3 regions of the Anaerosporomusa subterranea genome follow, and region 1 is predicted to be linked to each of the others. Evidence: riboswitches for the same ligand, from Rfam matches in the RefSeq annotation. Region 1 holds a riboswitch; each other region holds the start of a gene.
What was found. Region 1 has a riboswitch for cobalamin ahead of AXX12_RS04565 (cobalt-precorrin 5A hydrolase). Riboswitches for the same ligand answer to the same signal wherever they lie in the genome.

Region 1 (7,079 bases):
GAACGCCGAGCGCCTCAGACAGCTTTACAGAGTCAATTGACATACCCAGTTGTTCCGCTTCATCCATCACATTAAGATCGACAATAACGGAAAATTCGCCGTCCAGCAGTTCTAATGTCAGATGCGTCATTCTATGAATATGTTTGGCATCAACCACATGAATAATCAGCTTAGGCTTGCCATCACATAATAATTCCCGGGTTACCCGCTCCTCATCTGTCATCGGGATCAATGAGTAGACTCCCGGCGTATCAACCACCTCATAAGACAATCCATCAAGAACCAGTTTGCCCCGACTGACATCTACAGTTGTCCCCGGATAGTTCGACACCGTAACATACATGCCTGTCAGATAGTTAAAAATCATGCTTTTGCCGACATTTGGGGCGCCGATCAGCATAATGGTTAACGGTTGCTGCATAGTGCACTCTCCTGTCTGCCTTCTCAGTTCAATAGCTTGTTACTTTTCTATTCTCAGGCAGACAAAAATATGAACGCCGCGGCGTTCATATTTTTGTTTACAGGTTACAAGAGCGGATTCAGTTTTGCGATCAAATTCACTCTCGGCATAAACCCCATCAATCTCTCGCCAGGTTCACCATTCTTAAAGACCATCATAGTCGGCAGGCTCATTACACCATATTTTTGAGAAATCGCCCGGTTTTCATCGACATTAACTTTAACAATCTTAATTTTATCGCCCAGTTCTCCTGCTACTTCATCCAAAATGGGTGACAGTTTTGTACAATAACCGCACCAAGGAGCCCAGAAATCGACTAGAACAGGACCTTTAGCTTCCAGAACATCATCTTGGAAGGCAGCTTCACTTGTATTAATGACACTAGACATTGAATAACCTCCTTCAATTATCAAATTCCTATCTATTTGTGCGATATGCCACGAACGTGAATCTCAGACATGACGCAACCTGTATCGATTACCTCAAGACCGAGCTGCTTACCGAGCTTCGATACGCTCTCTGCGTTAGCGCCAGGTTGCAACCAGACATTCTTTATCCCTGCCTCTGCGCACTCTTTCATAATCTGTTCGCCCACTTTCGGCGGTACGACCACATCAACCACTTCCGGTTGTTCCGGCAAATCCTGCAAGCGAGGATAACATTTCACACCTTGAATATCGGATACACCAGGATTGACCGGATAAACGGTATAACCAGCAGTTTTCATACATTTGTAGATTTTATAACCAAATTTTTCAGTATTATCAGTTGCTCCTACGATTGCCCAAATCTTCTTATTTAAAAAACTGGTCACGGCATCCATAACAATGCTCCTCTCGCTACATTCCAGTATATTCTGAACTGTCTATTCAGGTTAACCAGTCAGTCAGTATTTTAGCCATCCTGTTAAAAACTATGCCACAGATAGCTACTGGTATACAAAGGTATTCCACGCGCTTCTGGAAACTCCTGCTATAAGGCTCTATTCGCCGGACAAATGGTGAATATCATTGACTAGCGTAACAATAGCTGTTTCTTGGTAATATTCAATAATATTAACTGCTGTATTGTCTTGGCGCAGAGCCCAGACACGGTTAAGATGCAGACCAAGAGCGGCGCAGAGAATGGTGCGTATCGTACCGCCATGGGAGACGAGAACAACTGTCTGATCAGGGTGTAAATCAACCAGTTTTCGGACAGATGCCTCTGCTCTAGCTTTAACTTCACCAAAGGTCTCACCACCGGGAACGCGGACAGAATCTGGATTCTTAAAGAAATCTACGCTAATTTCAGGCCAACGCTCAGAAATCTGTTGAAAGGTCAGGCCTTCCCACTCACCGAAATGATACTCGCGCAAACCCTTCACCGGCGTAACAGACAAGTGATGCGACAAAGCGATATGTTCTGCAGTCTTTAACGCTCGGCCCAGGTCGCTTGAATAAACAGCGCAAATCGGTTCATTTGCAAGCCGAGCTGCTACTCGTTCAGCCTGTCTAACCCCAGTCGGAGTGAGATCAACTTCACTATGACCTTGGTACTTGAATTGCATATTCCACTCTGTTTGCCCATGCCGGACTAAAATAATCCGGGTCATCTTCTCACCTGCCATTGATTCCTTACCTTTCATTCAGTATTTCCGCTGCATGCTCCAGTATTTTCAGTTATCATTACGCCTATCCGCAGCAAATAGTAAATCAGGCAACAATGAAATTGGTCAATACCAGGGCAGCAACAAAAAAGCACAGCTCAGTGATCTCAGTAACTGCGCCGTAAATGTCGCCAGTAATTCCCCCAAGCCGTTTATTAGCGGAGCGGGCAAACAACATGCCTGCTATGAGGCCAACTAAAGCCGCTACTATTATCGGCCAACCCAGGAGGCTAATTAGGACTAAACCGCTAGCCAGAGCAAAAAGCAAGCTATTGCCGCCGGCGAATTCAGCAAATGCCTTGCCAATTCCTTGGGGCCTAGCGTAAGGAAAGGATGTAATTGCTGCTACCATTCCCATCCGACCAATGATAGGAGCTGCAAACAATGTTGCAGGCAAAGCGGCGGCAGGAAAATCAAGCAGGATTGACCATTTCAAAAGAATCAGGCAAAGAAATGCGATCACGCCGTTGGCCCCTACCCGACTATCTTTCATGATTTCGAGCATACGCTCCGGCGATCGTCCAGACAGCACTCCATCCATGGTATCCATAAAGCCATCGCAATGCAGACCACCAGTTAACAAAATATTACCGATGATAAATAAAGCTGCTGCCAAATGTATCGGCAGCCAGGGTGACAGCAAAATATAACTCACAGACAATACAAGCCCGATCACTGCTCCGACTAGCGGAAAATAGCGTACACTGCGACCGAATCGTTCTGATGACCACTCAGTTTCCGGCCAGAGTCGGATCGTCGTTAAAAACTGCAAGCCGGTAATAAAATCCCGCATGATACCTCCGAGCACTTGTTTATTACAACTGCACAGGTTGAGCCAATTTCTTTAGTTCAACCGCCAAGCCACAGACAACTAAATGCACCTCGTCAGAGACAGCAGCAACCTTTTGATTGATCCATCCCGCGAGATCACGGTATTCTCGGCTCAACGCATTATCAGGCACAATACCCATGCCAACTTCGTTCGCAACAAATATAATCGTCGACTTGCTGGCCTGCGCAGCCTTGATCACCAGATCCGCCTGCTGCAGCACGCTTTCACGCCTAGCTTCTATGTCAGTAGATTGCTCTGCCAACAACAGGTTCGCAGTGTATATTGTCAGGCAATCAAACAATACTACTGGAAAATCGGCGGCAGCCTGAATCGCCTGTTCGGCGGCAAAAGCAGCCTCAAACGTATGCCAGTTTTCCGACCGTCGTCCCTGATGGAGTTTTACCCGGTCAGCCATCTCCTCATCAAGCACCTGAGCTGTCGCAATATAAGCTAGCTTGTCTCCAAGATTTCTGGCATATTGTTCAGCAAATCGGCTTTTTCCGCTACGGGCGCCGCCAGTCACTAATACGATCTTTCCCATCTAACCCTTCCTTGTCTTGCTCATCAATTTTACAGGATCTATTCCCACCACGGTGATTTAGCCTCAGCAATTGCTATCATTACATTATTATAAAGAGTTGCCTCTAGAATCAGACTGTCGGTTTTAGCAGCAACCAGAGCTGCTGCTTCGCATATATTAGCAATGCTCGCCCCTGACTTTTCATCGATAATTGCCGATTTTTTGAGTCCGAATTTCTCGATACATTGGTTCAATTCCTCAGCATTGAAAAAGCGCACTGGAACCTCTATTTGCTGAGCGGTGGCCAACACACCAATTTCATCTTCCTTAACAACACTGGAAGCAATGGCAGCAATACTCTTCGTACTGCGGCCCGCTTTTCTACAAGCGTCAGCAATCGCTCCCAGAATTTCCGAGCCTGTCGTTCCTGGGCGACAATTTATGCCAACCACCAAACTAGCTGGCCGCAAAAACACATACGGTTTTACCATATACAACTCTTTGTCTGTGATGACGACCGCCGCATCATAGCTTGCGGCATCAGCTAATTCCTTTATATCAATCAGCTTTACGTCAAATTCCTCAGCTGCGGCAATATATGTCTCACAATTAGCAAGAGTCGAATCAATAAAGAATGATACTTTGTCACCTTTATCAATAGCAGCATTCATCGTGTGCAAATTTTCAAACGGTTCGATAGTAGCGTTGATCTTTACCGCCAATAAATCAACCGCAGGCTTTTGCAGAACATCAGTGGCTGTTGTAATGACAGAATGGGCCTTAACTGATTCGCCCACTATGCAAGTCAGAGCATTAGCGTGTCCTAGATGGCCGGAAAGCAAACTGATCACATAACTGCCAGTTTCGTCCATCACAACTACCGCTGGATCATAGCGCTTGTCACGTACATGAGGGGCGATTACTCTAACCACAACACCCACAGACATGATAAATACAAAGCTATCATACTGATGAAACAGCCTCGCAACTAATTGACCTAGATGCTCATATTCCTTGGCCTCAGCCGGATTACGCCCTACCTTGGCGAAAACATCAATTTCCCCCTTAAGTGAAGCAGTCAGACCTTGTGCCAGTAAAGCCCCTTCATTGGTTATAGAAATAATCGCAATCCGCATTAATCGTGACCTTCTTTCTTAAACATAGATGATAGAACCTATAGTTTTTTGCGAAAATGACCAAACAAAAGAAAACGCCCCTGAGCAGGGGGCGTTACAATCTTAAAAAGAAACACCTATCCCACCTGCCTATCTCTCGTAGGTCATAACGGTGTGTCAGAATAGGTAGGTCTCCTGACTTGGGATCATTGCTGTCTGCACCTTCCCGGAATAAACCCAGTGGTATATCGCAGAACAGGCTCCCCTTTACAGTGGCGGGACCGTGCCGGCATCGCACCGGACTTCCCAATTAAGCTTCACGAAGCACCTATCCCCACTAATCTACTGTTAAATTGTGCGTAGTTATCTGTATTATATTCAATGATGCATCAAGAAGTCCTGCTTACGATGACAAAAAAATGCAAAAGCTCATCTTTGTTCATCGCTACATTTGTGTTATCACAAAGAACAATTAAGTATATAGTATCCAGCATTCATTATTTACAGAATATATAGCAATATTTCATTTATTGGTAAAATTATTGGCAGGAAAGCGATATGTTTACAAAACATCATCTCAGCCACCCTGGCATGACAGGACTCGGCGCAGCTATGATCGGTTTCTGTATTGCTCCCATGTCCTGGCCTGAGCGCATCATGGCCGGCGTAGGTGGCATAATGTTGATCGATCCGGGCACATTCACTGACGTAATTGGAATAGTTTTGCTGGCTGTGGTCATGTTCATCCAATTGAAGAAAAAGAAGGATATTAATAAACAGCCCCTCTCTGCGTAATTAGCAACGCTTAATACATGACGATCCGGCGTCCGGATCGTTGTTTTTTTTCCATCAGCACTTGCCGTCTGTCAAGACAATGTTATAATAAAATACAAGCTCACACGAAAGGATGAACTCCATGTTTAACACACCATTTACTGTAAAGCTAGCACGTACTCTTTGGCTGAATGCTTACCGGGCTCAAATTACAGATGCATCAGGCGAATACTGCGCAACCTTGCGCCTATTCCCGCAAATACCGCTTGATCGCCAAGATGTGCCGGAAAACGCACCAGAAGCTAAACTCTACTTAGTAATCCTTGTCGAAGATGCCCCCATGCTAACTGACGATAATCTCGTCTCTTTTGAGACCCCTGTGTCTGTGGTCGTCATGGAAGAACTGGGCAAGCTAGGCATGTATCCCGATTCCTGCCAATTCGTTTACCCCAACCTGATGACAGAGCTGGAACAACCCATTCAACAATAGTCATACGCATGCAAAAGAGGCTGTGTCGAAACTTTCGTTTCGGCACAGCCTCTTCTTACTATCCATTCATATAGCTTTTCAGGAGTTTACCCAGACGCTCAATACCTTCGGCAATGAGTTCTGGCGTAGGGCTCGAGAAATTCAGCCGCAGCGTGTTGGCGCCGCTGTTATCAGCATAAAACGGCGTTCCTGGTACATAGGAAACTTTTGCTTGCTCAACCGCTAGTGGCAGTAGCGCTGAAGCATCCATGCCGTCTGGCAAAGTGACCCAGAGAAACATCCCGCCGTGAGGGGCCTGCCACTTTACACCTGCTGGAAAATGCTGTTTCATCGCTGCCAACATCACATCCCTCTGTAGGCGATATTGGTTGATAATGGTCTCAATATGCGCATCCAGATCATTATCTGTAACATAACGATGAACTGCTCGCTGGGTTAAGGAATTAGAAAGCACATCACTTGTCTGTTTAGCAGTAGCGACTCGTTCAATAAATTCTGGATGAGCAACCAGCCAGCCTAGTCGCAGACCAGGGGCAATAATCTTTGATGCAGTCCCGGCATACATTAGCCAAGGACTGTCTGCCAGGCTCTTAATTGCCGGAATCGCTTCACCTTCATAGCGCAGCTCACCATAAGGATTATCTTCAATAACTGGTATTTCGTAGCGGGCAGCCAGTTCCGCCAGACGGCGGCGACGCTCCAGCGACATGCAAATGCCGGTAGGATTTTGGAATGAGGGAATTACATAAATGAATTTCGGACGTTTGGTCTGTATCGCAGCCTCCAGTTGATCGACCAGCATACCATCCTGATCCATCGGGATTGGAAGAAGCCGAGCTTGATAGCCTTTAAAGATCTGAAGAGCAGCTAGATAGGTTGGGCTTTCTACCGCCACATAATCGCCAGGATTAAGCAAGATACGGGCGATGAGATCAAGAACTTGCTGTGAACCGTTGCCGATTAGAACATTTTCCATTTCGCATTGAATGCCTAGACGGCTAACCCTGGAAGCAACCCACTTCCTAAGCGGGCCATAACCTTCACTGATGCCATACTGCAAGGCGCTAGCGCCTTGATCAGCGAGAACAGCGGAGAAAGCTGCAGATAATTCAGCAACCGGGAATGAGCTCTGCGCGGGTGAACCGGCAGAAAGTGCAATGACATCAGGCCGTTGCATGGTTTTAAGAAGATTTTTAATTGCCGGATCTTCCATGCCGCTTAATCGCTCAGCCCAAGAATA
Region 2 (7,079 bases), on a different contig from region 1:
GAATCCTGCCGGGGTCGCCATTTGTAGTTGCCGGCGTCAGGCTAACCTGACGCCGTTACTATCACAAATTGTTAGTTTGGTACCTTGACATAACATTACCTACATGTTAAAATGTATAGCATCGTTGGTTTTGTTAAATAATATGGTGGCTGTGGTGAAGTGGTTAACACGCCGGATTGTGGCTCCGGTATTCGAGGGTTCGAGACCCTCCAGTCACCCCAACTTTATGATTAATTCTATATAGGGGCGTAGCCAAGTCGGTAAGGCACGGGACTTTGACTCCCGCATGCGTTGGTTCGAGTCCAGCCGCCCCTGCCATTTTGACCCACTAGCTCAGTTGGTAGAGCACCTGACTTTTAATCAGGGTGTCGTTGGTTCGAGTCCAACGTGGGTCACCAGTGCAGAAAAAGCCTTTCAAACTTTGTTTGAAAGGCTTTTTTGCGACTATTGTAACTGTCACCTTGCGGTGCAAGGAGCGGAGCACTAGCGCGGCTAAGGACATACGTATTGTGTCGCTAGTGTATCGTTAGTGCCGCTTGTGTTCAGCATACTATCGATATGTCTCGGTTATCTAGGTTCTTCATAACTAGAAAGCAGTTGACTCAAGTACTGGTAATATGCTACCATATAAATTGTTAAAAATTATGACGGACATTTGACAATTTTATATATCGAGATAGGTGCCCCCTTATGGGGCTTAATAGGGAAGACCGGTGTAATGCCGGCGCGGTCCCGCCACTGTAATGAGGAGTAAACCCACATAATGCCACTGGGACGAACGTCTTGGGAAGGTTTGGGTGAGCGATGATTCAGAGCCAGGAGAACTGCCTATCTAACAGTCACCGTTGTACTGTGGCTACCCTAAAACTGTAAGTATTAGGGTTGATACGGTACTCACCCACGCGCGATGGGGAGGGGATTATTAGAGTGATCTATTTATCTATCCTTCCCGGCATGTATTGCCGGGATTTTTAGTTAGACAGGTTTCTTTCATAAAAATAGCCCTTCCTGTATAGCACAGGGAGGGCTATTTATTTGTCAAACAGTTTCTCGCTATTTTGGCTGGCGGGGAAATTAGCTATAACTAAATCCTTTTTGTCGTTGCGGCAGGTAAGCGCAACATGTCTCCAATGGAGACATTCCTTTTTCCAATACCATTTTTATAATAGATAAGACTTATACGATAGCAGGAGAAGAGGGTGATCATTTGTCAGACAAACAGGGGTTAATCATTGTTCATACAGGCAACGGCCCTGAACTGCATTTGGTCCTCACTGGGCGCGATGCAAGTCCATTGCTTATCGAAAAGGCCGACCTTGTTACAGAAATGAAAGAAGTCAAACATCCCTATCAAAAAGGAATTACAGCTCAAAAAGGGATCGAGTTTTAAGTAAAACTCCGCGTACTCTGTGGCTAACGTTTCTCGTTGTCTGCGGTTACGTTTCAAGAATAATTGCATATTGGGCGGAACAGGTGCCCGCAAGGGCTTAATAGGGAAGACCGGTGCAATGCCGGCACGGTCCCACCACTGTAATGGGGAGCAAACCCAAGATAGTATCGTGTTACACAGGATTAGGGTTGACACAGTACTTAGCCACTGGGACGAAAACTCCTGGGAAGGTTTGGGCGAGCGAAGATCCAGAGCCAGGATAACTGCCTGTTCCGTAACTACCTTTATACCTACGAGAGATGGGGAGGGTTTATTAGGTGATCTATCTATCATTCTAATCTTCTATCCTTCTCGGCATTTTTTACCGGGATTTTTATTTGGCCAGGCTCTTCTTATAAAATTACTACTTCAGAAGGGATGACTTTGTATGAAGAAAAAGAACATCTGGATGATTGGTCTCGCACTCACGCTTGGATTATTACCTCAACAGGCATTTGCCATGCACATAATGGAGGGATTTCTTCCGCCAAAATGGTGTATTGCTTGGGGTACCTTGACAATCCCGTTTATAGTAGCAGGGTTCTTCTCGATTCAAAAGACGGTTAATGAACATCCCAAAACAAAAATGCTGCTGGCAATGGCAGGGGCATTTGCATTTGTATTATCCGCGCTAAAGATCCCTTCTGTTACAGGAAGCTCTTCACATCTTACTGGTGTTGGGTTTGGAACTATTTTATTCGGACCCACGGCTATGGCTGTACTGGGATTGATAGTTCTACTATTTCAAACTATCTTGCTTGCACATGGTGGATTAACAACACTTGGAGCTAATGCTTTTTCCATGGCAGTTGTTGGACCTTTAGTTAGCTTTGCTACATATAAAATTATAAAAAAGGCAAAGGGACCACAGTGGCTTGCGGTTTTCCTTGCAGCAGCCCTTGGTGACTTGCTGACTTATGTGACTACATCTGTACAGCTTGCACTTGCCTTCCCGGCTGAAACAGGTGGTTTTGTAGCCTCCCTTATCAAGTTTATGGGGATATTTGCGATAACACAGATACCACTAGCTATCAGTGAAGGTATTCTGACGCTGATGATGTTTAATGCGATTGCAGCATATAGCAAAGATGAACTTAAATATTTAAGAATACTGTCAAAGGAGGCTTAGATATGTCTGAAGATGCTTTTAAACAAGATAAGAAAAATCATGTAATGATAAAAAATCTTATCCTGAGTGCAATTGTTATTGGCCTTACTGTTATACCACTTTCAATGCTAAGAGATGCTGAATTTGGTGGCTCTGATGATAAAGCCGAAGCTGCCATAACAGAAATCAATTCAAACTATACGGCCTGGTTCTCACCAATCTGGGAGCCGCCCAGCGCGGAAGTAGAAAGCTTGCTTTTCTCACTTCAGGCAGCTGTCGGATCAGGTATAATTTTCTATGGATTAGGATATATGCGAGGAAGGAAGAAGCAAGAAGACGCGACTAAGGAATGATGAATATAGACAAATATGCGTATATGTCAAAACTAAAACATACTGATCCTTTGCAGAAACTGATCTTTTCCGTTCTTACCCTTTGCGTATGCCTCTGGGCAGATTCTATTCAAGTATCTGCTTTGGTGCTGCTAATAATGGGATGGTGTACTGTCTATAAAGGCGGTACTCCATTGGTTTTATTTTTAAAGATGATGATGGCGCCAACTTCTTTTTTGGTCATAGGGGTATTGCCGATAGCTGTAAATCTTTCTTTGAATAAGGAAATTTTTCTTTTTTCTATTTCTATCTTTGGAGCGTATGCAGGCGTAACCCAGTCAAGCATTCAAACAGCAGCGCATCTGGTTGCTAAGGCTTTGGGAGCGGTAGCATGCCTGTATTATTTGTCGCTTAATACACCGATGGTGGATTTATTGGCTGTACTCCACAGACTGAAAATACCAACACTTTTTATTGAGTTAATGGGACTTATTTATCGGTTCATCTTTATACTTTTTGAGACTGCTGAAACGATGTTTACAGCTCAAAGCTCACGCTTGGGGTACACGAGTCTTGCTTCGTCATACCGCGCCCTTGCTGCACTTGCGACAACTCTTTTTATCAGTGCCTTCAAAAGATCTGACGAACTATACACAGCTCTTGAGGCTAGAGGGTATGACGGTGAACTCAATGTACTTGAAGAACCGTTTAAAGCTCATTGGACTGAGTACATTTTTCCGGGGTTGGTAAATTTGTTCCTGATTTTGATAGCTTGTTTTGAAAAGATGTACTGGGGGTAACTTTATGGCTGAAAATATATTGGAAGTGCGAGACCTCCAATACAAATATAGTGACGGAACACATGCCTTAAAGGGCTTGACACTTGGAATAAAGCAGGGTAAGTCAACTGCTGTTTTGGGAGGCAATGGAGCAGGAAAATCAACGTTGTTCCTTTCTCTCAATGGAATATTTAAACCTACAGCCGGTGAAGTTTTATTTAACGGCATTCCTCTGGATTATTCTAGAAAAGGACTTAAAGAACTTCGGAAATCTGTGGGTATTGTTTTTCAAGACCCTGACAAACAATTGTTTTCAGCAAGTGTATATCAGGATATTTCATTTGGGGCGATGAACATGAAATTACCTGAAGAAGAAGTTCAGAGGAGAGTAAATATTGCCATGGAGCGAACGGGGATAGTTCACCTCAAAGACAAGCCCACTCACTGTCTCAGCTTTGGGCAGAAAAAGCGTGTAGCTATTGCTGGAGTGCTAGTTATGGAGCCCGAAGTGCTTGTTCTGGATGAACCGACTGCGGGGCTAGACCCTTTAGGGGTAAGCGAAATTATGAAACTCCTTAAAGAACTACAAAAAGATCTGAAGCTATCTGTAGTTATATCAACTCATGACATTGATATTGTTCCGCTTTATTGTGATTATACCTATGTAATCAATGAGGGTAAGATTATTCTGGAAGGCACTCCTAAAGAAGTGTTTTCTCATCCTGATGAGTTAAGAAAGATACATCTTAGACTGCCGAGGATCGGGCATCTCATGGAGATATTGAAAGATAAGGATAACTTCGAATTCACAGAGACTGCAAATACAATAGCTGAGGCGAGAAAAACATTAAATAAATTGAGAGGGAAGAATCGGCTAGTATGAAATCGAAAAGGAGAATACGATGACAGGAATTTTAATTTTAGCTCATGGTAGCAGACAAAAGGAAACAGAAAATACTTTATTGAAGATCCTTGAGCTGGTAAAGGCAGAGCTGAAGTCGGATCTGATTCAACATGCCTTTTTACAGTTTTCCAATAATAATTTGGAAAAAGGTCTAAAAAGACTCATCGATCAGGGAGCTACGCAGATCCAGGTGATCCCTTATTTCCTATTCGACGGTGTCCACATCTTGGAGGATATTCCAGCAGAAATCAAAGAATTTTTAAAAGCATATCCTGATGTAAAAATCGACTTTGGCCAAACCCTGGGAGCAGATCAAAGGCTGGCTCAGATCTTAGTGGACCGGGTAAGAATTTTGAATGGTGAAGACAAATGCGTACTGGAATAACTACTGGTACTTGCGCCGCAGCAGCGGCAAAAGCTGCCATATTAGTTTGGAAAAACCAGTTGCCGACAATTGTTGAAGTCGTATCGCCGCAAGGCAGGGTTATCGCTGTGCCGATCGCTGCCGCAACCGTGACAGCTGAGGGCGGCAACGCTTCGGTTCGTAAAGATGCTGGCGATGATCCAGATATTACTAATGGTGTGATGATCTGCGCCGCAATACAGATATTGCAGCACAGTACTGAGGTCGTTTTCAAAGCCGGAGACGGTGTAGGTACAGTGACCAAGCCCGGCCTTGCTGTACCGGTAGGCGAACCGGCGATCAATCCCGGTCCGCGAGCCATGATTACGCAAGCGGTGCGTGACGTGCTGCCTGCCCAAACAGGCGCTATTGTAACCATCTCCATTCCGGAGGGCGAGAGACTGGCTGCGCGCACTCTGAATCCCATTTTAGGGATAACTGGAGGTCTGTCGATTATTGGCAGTACTGGTATTGTTGAACCAATGTCAGAGGAGGCTTTTAAGAATTCCCTTACTCCTCAGATTAGCGTAGTCAAAGCCTTAGGCTATGACAGCATTGTTTTTGTCCCTGGTAAAATGGGACAAGATTTTGCCGTGAAACGTTATGGTTTACCATCGGACGCGGTTGTTCAGACGAGTAATTTTGTCGGTCACATGCTGGAGAAGGCAGTGCATTACGGCATGAAACAGGTCTTGCTGCTGGGCCATTTAGGTAAAATGGTTAAAGTAGCTGCAGGCAATTTTCATACCCACAATCGCATGGCAGACGCCCGACTAGAAACGATAGCCGCATATATGGCGGCAAGCGGCGCGTCGCAACATACTACCCAAGAGATCCTTGCCTGCAATACGGCAGAGGCCACTATCCCAATTATCGCCGAATTACAGATGACTGACGTATATCAGGTGTTGGCTGCAAGAGCTAGTCTAAGAGCAGAACGCTATGTATTTGCTGATTTGCGGGTGGGGACAACAATCCTTTCTTTGCGTGGGGAACTTTTAGGGCTTGATGAGAACGCCCGGGAGATTGGGGGAAGCTTAGGATGGAACATAAAATAACGGTAGTGGGTATCGGTCCCGGATCGCCTGACTATCTACTGCCAGTTGCCGCTCGGGCGATTAATGCAGCGCGGATCATTGTCGGGAGCAAGCGGGCAATAACGGCTTTTGCGCCTGCCGCCGCAGAGACCTATATCATTGATCGCGATATCAAGGGTGTCTTAGCCTATATCCGTGCACAATTGTCGATAAACGATGTTGCTGTTATGGTGTCAGGTGATCCTGGCTTTTATAGCCTGCTTTCAGCTTTGCGTCAGGAATTTGGCGCAGAGCGTTTACGGGTGATTCCAGGCATTAGCTCGGTTCAGTTGGCTTTTGCTCGCATCGCTGAGCTATGGCAGGGGGCAGAGCTGATCAGCATGCACGGCCGCACAGTCGCCGACGAGACGCTGCGCTATCTGCCAGGTAAAAAGCTGGGGATTTTGACTGATCCGCAGCATAATCCGAGTCATATTGCACAAGTGCTGATCGCTTTTGGTTGGCCACCGGCAACACAAGTTTGGCTGTGCGCTAATCTGTCCTATGAAAATGAGCAGATATTCGCTGCTTCCATAGCCGAAGCGGTGAATACGCCTGGTTTTGATCATTCTGTAATGGTGGTGACTGCATGAAAACATACTTTCCCGGGATTGCTGATGTTGACTTTAGCCGCGGCGATGTGCCGATGACGAAGCAGGAAGTAAGGATACTAGCATTGGCAAAAGCCAAGATTACAGAAACAGATACTGTTATCGACATTGGCGCCGGCACAGGCTCGCTTTCGGTGGAAGCAGGGCTGCAGGCGAAGAAGGGACGCGTTTTCGCTATCGAGCGCGAGATCGCCGGTATTGAGCTAATCCGCAGTAATGCAGAAAAATTTGGTGCCGATAATATTGTTCCAATTCTAGGGACGGCTCCGGATGCGCTAGCTGATTTACCGCAGGCGGATGTTATTTTTATCGGTGGCAGCGGCGGGCGTCTGCCGGCGATACTGGCTCAGGCGGATGCTCTGTTAAAGACGGGCGGCCGCTTGGTAGTTATGGCAATTACGGTGGAAACGCTGTATCACGTTCTGGAATTTATGCGC
Region 3 (7,079 bases), on a different contig from region 1:
GTTTGACGCATACCCGCATGTCATTGAGGCCACCAAGGCTGCGCTTGAGCAGGGACATACCAAATACGTCAACTCCCGCGGCATCCTTCTACTCAGAGAATCTATTTGCGACTACACGGAAAGCAAGCTTGGCTTTCGCCCCGATGTTTCCCAAATCGCCGTTATGCCTGCTAACAGTATTATCGATTTTATGATGCGCTGTGTGGCTGATCCTGGTGATGAAGTAGTCTTCTCGGATCCAGGCTTTGCGTCATATATCGCCGTTGCCAGCTATCTCGGGCTGAAAACAGTTACAGTACCAGTTTATGAAAAAAATGGGTTCCGGTTGAATCCGGACGACTTGCTGCCGCGTTTATCGGAAAAGACTCGGCTAATTATTAATACATCGCCGAGCAATCCAACCGGCGGAGTGATGACACAAGACGAGGTGCAGCGACTGGCCGAAATCGTTCGCGAACAAGACGTGTATCTCTTGAGTGACGAAATTTATGCGGAAAATATTTATGAGGGAAACCACTATTCGCCTTCTTGTTTAGATAAGTGCCGTGAACGTACGATTATCCTGAGCGGTTTTTCGAAAGGCCATTCGATGTCAGGCTGGCGGCTTGGCTATGCAATTGGGCCTGTCGATTTGATCGCAAAGATGAGTCAAATGTTTGAGACTGTCTACACCTGCATTCCGCCGTTTATCCAATATGCAGGCATTAGTGCGTTAAACACGCCCCAAGACTTGATAGAAAAGCGAAATCGTCAATATAAAAAGCTTCGCGACCTAATGGTCGCAAAGCTAAATGAGATCCCAGGCATCACCTGCGCTATGCCGAAAGGTGCCATTTACGCATTTGCCAATATCACCGGAACAGGCATGACCAGCAAACAGTTTGCCGACTTCGTACTCAAGAAGGCAGGAGTTGCACTTGTACCAGGTACCTGCTTCGGACCCGGTGGCGAGGGTTATGTTCGGTTGTGCTACCTGCGTAGTGAAGAGACGATTGTTGCAGCCTGCAGGTCTATGAAGATTGCGCTTAGAAAGTAATCGTTCCAGAAAGAAGCTGTTAGTCAGAAGATCGCCACGCTTTGCTCGCGATGACAACCTACTACGTGTCATCGCGAGCGAAGCGCGGCGATCTTTCCCTTTTTGTTCAGTTGCCAAATTGTCTAAGGTAAAAAGGTCAGATAAGGCAAGAAACGAAAATCACTGGCCGCGAAAACGCGAAGGGCGCTATGCGCCTCGCTAAGGGAGAAGAATGATGCAAAGTCGTTGCGTTAGCCGGTTCAACCCAATGTTATCGTAGCCCTCTGCGCATCAGCGTACTCTGCGCTCTCTGCGGTTAACGTACCTGTTTTCTTAGCCCCCATAAACGAACGTAATCGTCTTTTTCATCTCCGGATGCAAGCTATTAAACACCGGGCACTCCTTCGCTGTCAGTTCGATGATCTTCTTTTCCTTAGCACTGTAGTTGTTATGCGGCAGGGTGACTTCAGTAATGAGTTCGACGATCCGGCGCGGATTAGTTCCCATGACCTTGGTTGTTTCGACTTTCGCGCCATCAACGGTAAAGCCATGCGTCTTCGCTGCAATGCCCATAATAGTGAACATGCAAGCGCCGAGCGCAGTCGCGACCAGATCGGTTGGTGAAAAGGCTTCTCCTTTACCATGATTGTCTGTTGGCGCATCAGTAATGAGTTTGCTGCCAGATTGCAGATGAACTGATTCAGTGCGCAGATCGCCAAGATATTGGGTTTGTACTGTTGCCATAGTCACGAGCCCCTTTCATTTATATAATTATTATTCAAAATAGACTAATTAGTACTTTGTTTCAACATATTGCTGATTTTTCCTTTAATGGGATATGGGGCAAAAAAACAAGCCTTCCTTTCGTAGGAGCAGGCTTGTTTTTTCTTAAAAGTGTCCATAGTGGCGCTAGTACCGCTTGTGGCGTTCGTGCTATCCTATCGTACCCCGCACTTTCTCCAAAGGCCGTGGACGACTAAAGCGTAGTACTTACGATGGCAGACCAGCCCTTTCCTTTATAGGCATTATAGCCACGTGTGCGAGCATAACCATAAATCTTGCTGCCGCGAGCATCTTTTTCAAATGTGTAGCCGTAAGTCTCGCCGCTCATTGCACACTGAGCCGCTTTTAACCGGCTTAAGTTATCGGTTAAGATGCCTTTTCGGCTGGGGCAGGCAATAACATAGCCGTCTTTATTGATTATCGCTATATCACCGTTTTTGCCGATTCGAGCTGAATCTAAAATATCATAGATATAATCCCAATTAAAACGAGAGGAGAAATAGCCGACGACTTGTCCTGATTCACCTATTATTGGGCAAGAGTAGGCCACGGTGTGGCGGTTTTCTACTGAAGATAAGTATAAATCAGTTACCGATATAGAGTTAGCGGCCTTAACTTCTTTGAACCAATCTCGATCGGCCATATTTTTACCAATAAGTTCACGGCGTACGCCTGTCGCTACAATTGTTCCTGCTGTATCAAGCACATAGAGGTCAAAATAGACTTCATAGATATCTACGAGTGTCTTTAATAAATTGTTCGCCTGCTCAACCCGATTTGGCTCGGTGGAGCATAAGGAGTTCTTCACCTGAGAAAAACTTGCCCAAGCCTGGGCATCGCAATTGCGCTCGAATAGATTGCGGTCAATTTTGTCGATGGTGTCATAGGCGACATCAGCTGTTCGCACAGCGATTACTTCGTCAGCTTTGGACTGGATATTCTCGATAATTTTGGTGCTTTCCTTTGTTGAGGCAAAACTGCGAGTTGCTAATTTCTTAATTTCGTCTGCTACAACTCCAAATCCGCGACCAGCTTCCCCGGCCCTTGCAGCTTCGATGGCTGAATTTAAAGATAATAAGTTCGTCTGTTGAGCGATTTGCTGGATAGTGCTGATGACCTTGCCCATCTCGGCGTTTGCTGTTTTTAATTCGCTTAATAAGATAGAGACGTCAATCATGTTACTGTTGTCCATTTCTATTTTCACCTCGCAAAAAAGCAACGAGGCATGGCTGAATTACTCAGACAGGCCTCGTTGCCGTTATTTTCGTAGTATACCAATATTTCACATTATCTGTCAAAGGTATTTAGCTAAAATTCAGAGGGATTGCTGAAAAAGTTGAATTATGTTAACATAATATAGATCGGCTTTCAATCAGAATAGGAGGTTTGAAATGAACTCTAAACGTATCGCGGTTTTTCTGCTGTTAGTGTTGTGTGTCAGTTTCACGCTTCCCGTTCCGGCCTTTGCCGCTTCAACTCCAACAGGCGGTGACTCAGACAAGGGCTTCTTTGCTTCTGTGTTGGCCTTCTTTGGGGACTTGTTCAATGGTTTGCTAAATCTCAGTCCAAGCGAACCGGTCGTCTCGGCTCCGACAACGATTCCACCAGTAATCTCTAAGCCGACTGGGGCAAAAGAGGTAATCGGGTTCTATGCTGAATGGTGGGGAAATGATACTGCGTCATATAATGACATGGTTAAACACAAGGATTCGATCGGCACGATTGCGCCGTTTTGGGCAACCTTAAATCGCGACGCTTCTGTCGCCAACCGTGGTGGTAATGATCATGCGGCGGTTGTTAAGTATGCTAAGTCGAACTCGATTCAGACATTGCTGCTGGTGAACAATGAGAAAAGCACAGGATCTGTGAAGCCTATCCATACTGTGTTGTCTAACTCATCGCTGCGCAAGAAAGCTATCGACAATCTGGAAGCTTATATCAAAAAATATCAGATGGATGGAATCAATATTGACTTTGAAGAAGTGCCGGCAGGTGACCGCGACAATCTGACCGCTTTTATGAAAGAACTTTATGCTCGTTTGAAGCCGCAAGGCTATGTGGTAACAATTGACGTGTTCCCCAAGCATAATGAATTGGGTGATATATCAAAAGCTTATGATTATGCGAAGTTGGCTCAGTATGCAGATAAGATCATGCTAATGACTTATGATTACCACGGTGGCTGGAGCGAAGCAGGCGCGGTCTCAGACATTGTCTCCGTGGAGCAGGATTTGCAGTATGCTCTTTCCTTTATCCCGAAACACAAATTGTATCTTGGCATTCCCGGCTATGGCTATGATTGGTCTAGTAAAGGGGTAGAGAGCCTTGAGTATCCAGCAATCCAGAGTCTAATCAGCCGCTTTAATCCCAAAGTCGAGTGGGATGATGCGTCGAAATCGCCTCACTTCAACTATACCGGCCCAGATGGAGTCAGTCATCAAGTATGGTTTGAAAACAGTCATAGCTTGCGGTTTAAGTTAGACTTGGTCAACAAGTACGACATTGCCGGCATAGCGCTGTGGAAATTGGGTAGCGAGGATCAAGAGTTTTGGCCGCTGATCAAAACCCACTTCGCATATTGACTAGGGTTGATAATTTCTGTATACTAAAAACAATTATATAACAACTACGGCCTAGGTGCCTCCCGTTGGGAGGAGAATAGGGAAGTCTGAGCATGGCGACATGCGTAGGCGCGGACCCACCACTGTACCGGGGAGAACTTACAATGCCACTCGCAAGGGGAAGGCGTAAGGATTCAATGAACCGGGAGCCAGGAGACCTGCCTCTGCCGTTTGAAGACCTTCATGGATAAAGAAGGCTTTTTTGGGTAACCAAAAGAGCCTTCTTTTTTAGTAACTAGGAGGCTGGGTTACGTTTCCCACAGAGTACACAGAGGGTTCGACGAGTACACAGAGGCAATAAGGAACTGTGTTCTAAACTAGCAATCGTAACCCTCTGCGAGTACCCTCTGCGTGCTCTGCGCACTCTGTGGTTAACGTAATTTTCCTCTTAAAAGATTGTTTATGCAGGAGGAAATGATGAATTTACTACAACAAACATTGGCGAAGATTACCGTTCCGGATACGTTGATCCGCGAACAGGTGCAGCAACGGATCGATCGTCTTACACAACCGGGCGCGCTTGGGCGTTTAGGCAGCATGTTCAGTCAATACGCGGGAATAACAGGCGAACTGCGGCCGCTACCACCGCGTGCGTGCATGGTTGTTGCCTGCGCTGATCATGGGGTGGCTGTTCATGGGATCAGTGCGTATCCAGTGGAAACGACCCTACATATGACTGCCAACTATTTGGTTTCAAAGGGCGCAAGCGCCAATGCATTTGCGAATTTTTCCGGATCGGATATGGTGGTAGTCGATGTTGGGGTGGCTGGGGATTTGTCGCATGTCCCAGGCTTATGGAACCGAAATATTGCCTATGGAACCGCAGACTTTACCAAGGGCCCGGCTATGACGCGTGCCCAGGCAATACAGGCGATCGAGACAGGTATTGAAATTGTCAATGATCGGGTTAAGCAAGGATACAATTGCTTTAGCTTGGGGGAAATGGGTATCGGCAATACGTCATCCAGCGCGGCGATCGTTGCTGCCTTCTCTCAGCTTGAACCTGAAGTGGTAACCGGACGCGGAACAGGAATATCAGATAGCCGAATGCAAGTGAAGATTAACATCGTTCGTCAAGGGCTCGCTGTCAATCATCCCAATCCCTGCGACGGAATTGACGTATTGTCGAAGGTCGGCGGATTTGAACTAGGTGCCTTGGCAGGTGTTGTTCTCGGCGCTGCGGCCAATCGCTGTGCCGTGATCATCGATGGATCAAACACGACCGCGGCAGCGCTAATTGCTGCTGCTATTCAGCCGATATGCAAACAATACCTATTTGCTTCTCACTTATCGGCTGAACCGGCGCATCGGTTTGCGCTGGGGTTATTGGATTTGAAACCTTGTGTTGACATGGGGGTTCGTTTGGGAGAGGCAATCGGCGCCTCGATCGTGGTCGATATGTTGACCGCCGACGCTGTAACGCAGCAAAGCCTAGATCTGAGCACTACGTCCTGTCAGGCTTTGACTGCCCAAACCGAAGCATTTCGCGACGTCGGGCGCGTGCTGTGCGATATAACTGCACAAATTAAACCTTTGGATGTGGCGGCGATGGAAGCTTGCCAACTGCGTATAGACAACTTGACAAAGCCGTTTGCAAGTCTTAACGCATTTGAACATCTGGCACGCCAACTGTCAGGGATTACCGGCGATCCTAGACCAAAGCGCCTGCGCAAAGCAATTCTTGTTATAACTGACGGTCCCTGTGCAGCAAGCCCAGCAGTAACAGGCTTCGCCAAGCATGCCGGCGCAGAACTGGCACTAATTAATATGAGTAAGTCTGTGGATATTCCCCAATCGACGAATTTGACGCATGATCAGGTTGTTAAAGCAATTCAGACTGGAATTGATGCGGCCTGCGCGCAAATGAAGCATGGAACACAGGTGGTGGGAATTGGCACGATTAGTCATGATGCCCGACAGACCGCTGAATTATTTATTCAAACAGGATTGGCAATGGATTTTCAGAGCGCAGATGTTTTGCTTGCTATGTTAGAAAAGACGGGTAGTCTGGTGCTCGCCGGATTGGCAGGAGTTATCCTGGGCGCTGCGGCGGAAGGGGCCGCCGTGGTGCTGGACGATCTGGAGACAAGCGCCGCTGCTCTTATTGCGGTTGCCATCGCACCGTCGGTCAGAGACTATTTGATCGCATCCCACGGCGGCACAGATTCTATCCATCAGGCCGCGTTAGACAAACTGGGTTTGCGGGCTCATCTCGACCTTGATCTTTCGTTAGGCGACGGAACAGGGGCGGCATTAGGCATCAGGTTGTTAGACGCCTCACTTCATATGCTAAACGATATGAAAACCTTCGGCGAAGCCGAAGTGGCGGTGGCCCAAGATGGGCCAGGGGTGCTGCGACAAAGCAAAACAGTAAAAGATTAGAAATGAAAGAACGCTGACTCGATTGCCAACGTTCTTTTTTAACTCTGCCTTAGTGCAACTGGTTGCCCGAAAGGTCTTGGAGTCATTAAACAAGCGAAAGGTAGAACAACGATATCGTAATAAATAAGGTCTGCTGTTGTCGATAATGCCGCTAGTGTTCATCGTGCTATGGATTTTCAAAACTATTTGATTTAGAATTAAATTATAATGATTTCAGTATATAGAATTGGAACGAGAGTAGGGGCGAGTATATGCGGATTCTTGTTGTTGAAGATGAC

Region 2: linked by a shared signal. The riboswitch ahead of AXX12_RS11775 (energy-coupling factor ABC transporter permease) and the one ahead of AXX12_RS04565 (cobalt-precorrin 5A hydrolase) in region 1 are both predicted to bind cobalamin.
Region 3: linked by a shared signal. The riboswitch ahead of cobT (nicotinate-nucleotide--dimethylbenzimidazole phosphoribosyltransferase) and the one ahead of AXX12_RS04565 (cobalt-precorrin 5A hydrolase) in region 1 are both predicted to bind cobalamin.

The regions. Positions count from the first base shown of each region.
Region 1 is NZ_LSGP01000013.1:206,135-213,213, reverse strand. It holds gene feoB (ferrous iron transport protein B) at 1-421, opposite strand, end outside; gene trxA (thioredoxin) at 526-849, opposite strand; gene AXX12_RS04585 (CoA-binding protein) at 882-1,283, opposite strand; gene AXX12_RS04580 (histidine phosphatase family protein) at 1,443-2,054, opposite strand; gene cobS (adenosylcobinamide-GDP ribazoletransferase) at 2,155-2,901, opposite strand; gene cobU (bifunctional adenosylcobinamide kinase/adenosylcobinamide-phosphate guanylyltransferase) at 2,924-3,481, opposite strand; gene AXX12_RS04565 (cobalt-precorrin 5A hydrolase) at 3,520-4,596, opposite strand; cobalamin riboswitch at 4,744-4,922, opposite strand; gene AXX12_RS04560 (hypothetical protein) at 5,134-5,370, shown strand; gene AXX12_RS04555 (hypothetical protein) at 5,492-5,839, shown strand; gene AXX12_RS04550 (aminotransferase-like domain-containing protein) at 5,898-7,079, opposite strand, start outside.
Region 2 is NZ_LSGP01000017.1:926,749-933,827, forward strand. It holds tRNA gene AXX12_RS11750 (tRNA-Arg) at 1-20, shown strand, start outside; tRNA gene AXX12_RS11755 (tRNA-His) at 146-221, shown strand; tRNA gene AXX12_RS11760 (tRNA-Gln) at 243-318, shown strand; tRNA gene AXX12_RS11765 (tRNA-Lys) at 323-398, shown strand; cobalamin riboswitch at 662-846, shown strand; partial or broken gene AXX12_RS11770 (cob(I)yrinic acid a,c-diamide adenosyltransferase) at 1,259-1,390, shown strand; cobalamin riboswitch at 1,455-1,675, shown strand; gene AXX12_RS11775 (energy-coupling factor ABC transporter permease) at 1,818-2,558, shown strand; gene AXX12_RS11780 (energy-coupling factor ABC transporter substrate-binding protein) at 2,561-2,890, shown strand; gene cbiQ (cobalt ECF transporter T component CbiQ) at 2,887-3,669, shown strand; gene AXX12_RS11790 (ATP-binding cassette domain-containing protein) at 3,674-4,531, shown strand; gene AXX12_RS11795 (sirohydrochlorin chelatase) at 4,551-4,937, shown strand; gene cbiD (cobalt-precorrin-5B (C(1))-methyltransferase CbiD) at 4,922-6,013, shown strand; gene cbiE (precorrin-6y C5,15-methyltransferase (decarboxylating) subunit CbiE) at 5,998-6,624, shown strand; gene cbiT (precorrin-6Y C5,15-methyltransferase (decarboxylating) subunit CbiT) at 6,621-7,079, shown strand, end outside.
Region 3 is NZ_LSGP01000017.1:910,474-917,552, forward strand. It holds gene AXX12_RS11680 (pyridoxal phosphate-dependent aminotransferase) at 1-1,036, shown strand, start outside; gene AXX12_RS11685 (OsmC family protein) at 1,349-1,759, opposite strand; gene AXX12_RS11690 (methyl-accepting chemotaxis protein) at 1,992-2,990, opposite strand; gene AXX12_RS11695 (glycosyl hydrolase family 18 protein) at 3,190-4,380, shown strand; cobalamin riboswitch at 4,417-4,599, shown strand; gene cobT (nicotinate-nucleotide--dimethylbenzimidazole phosphoribosyltransferase) at 4,834-6,801, shown strand; gene AXX12_RS11705 (response regulator transcription factor) at 7,053-7,079, shown strand, end outside.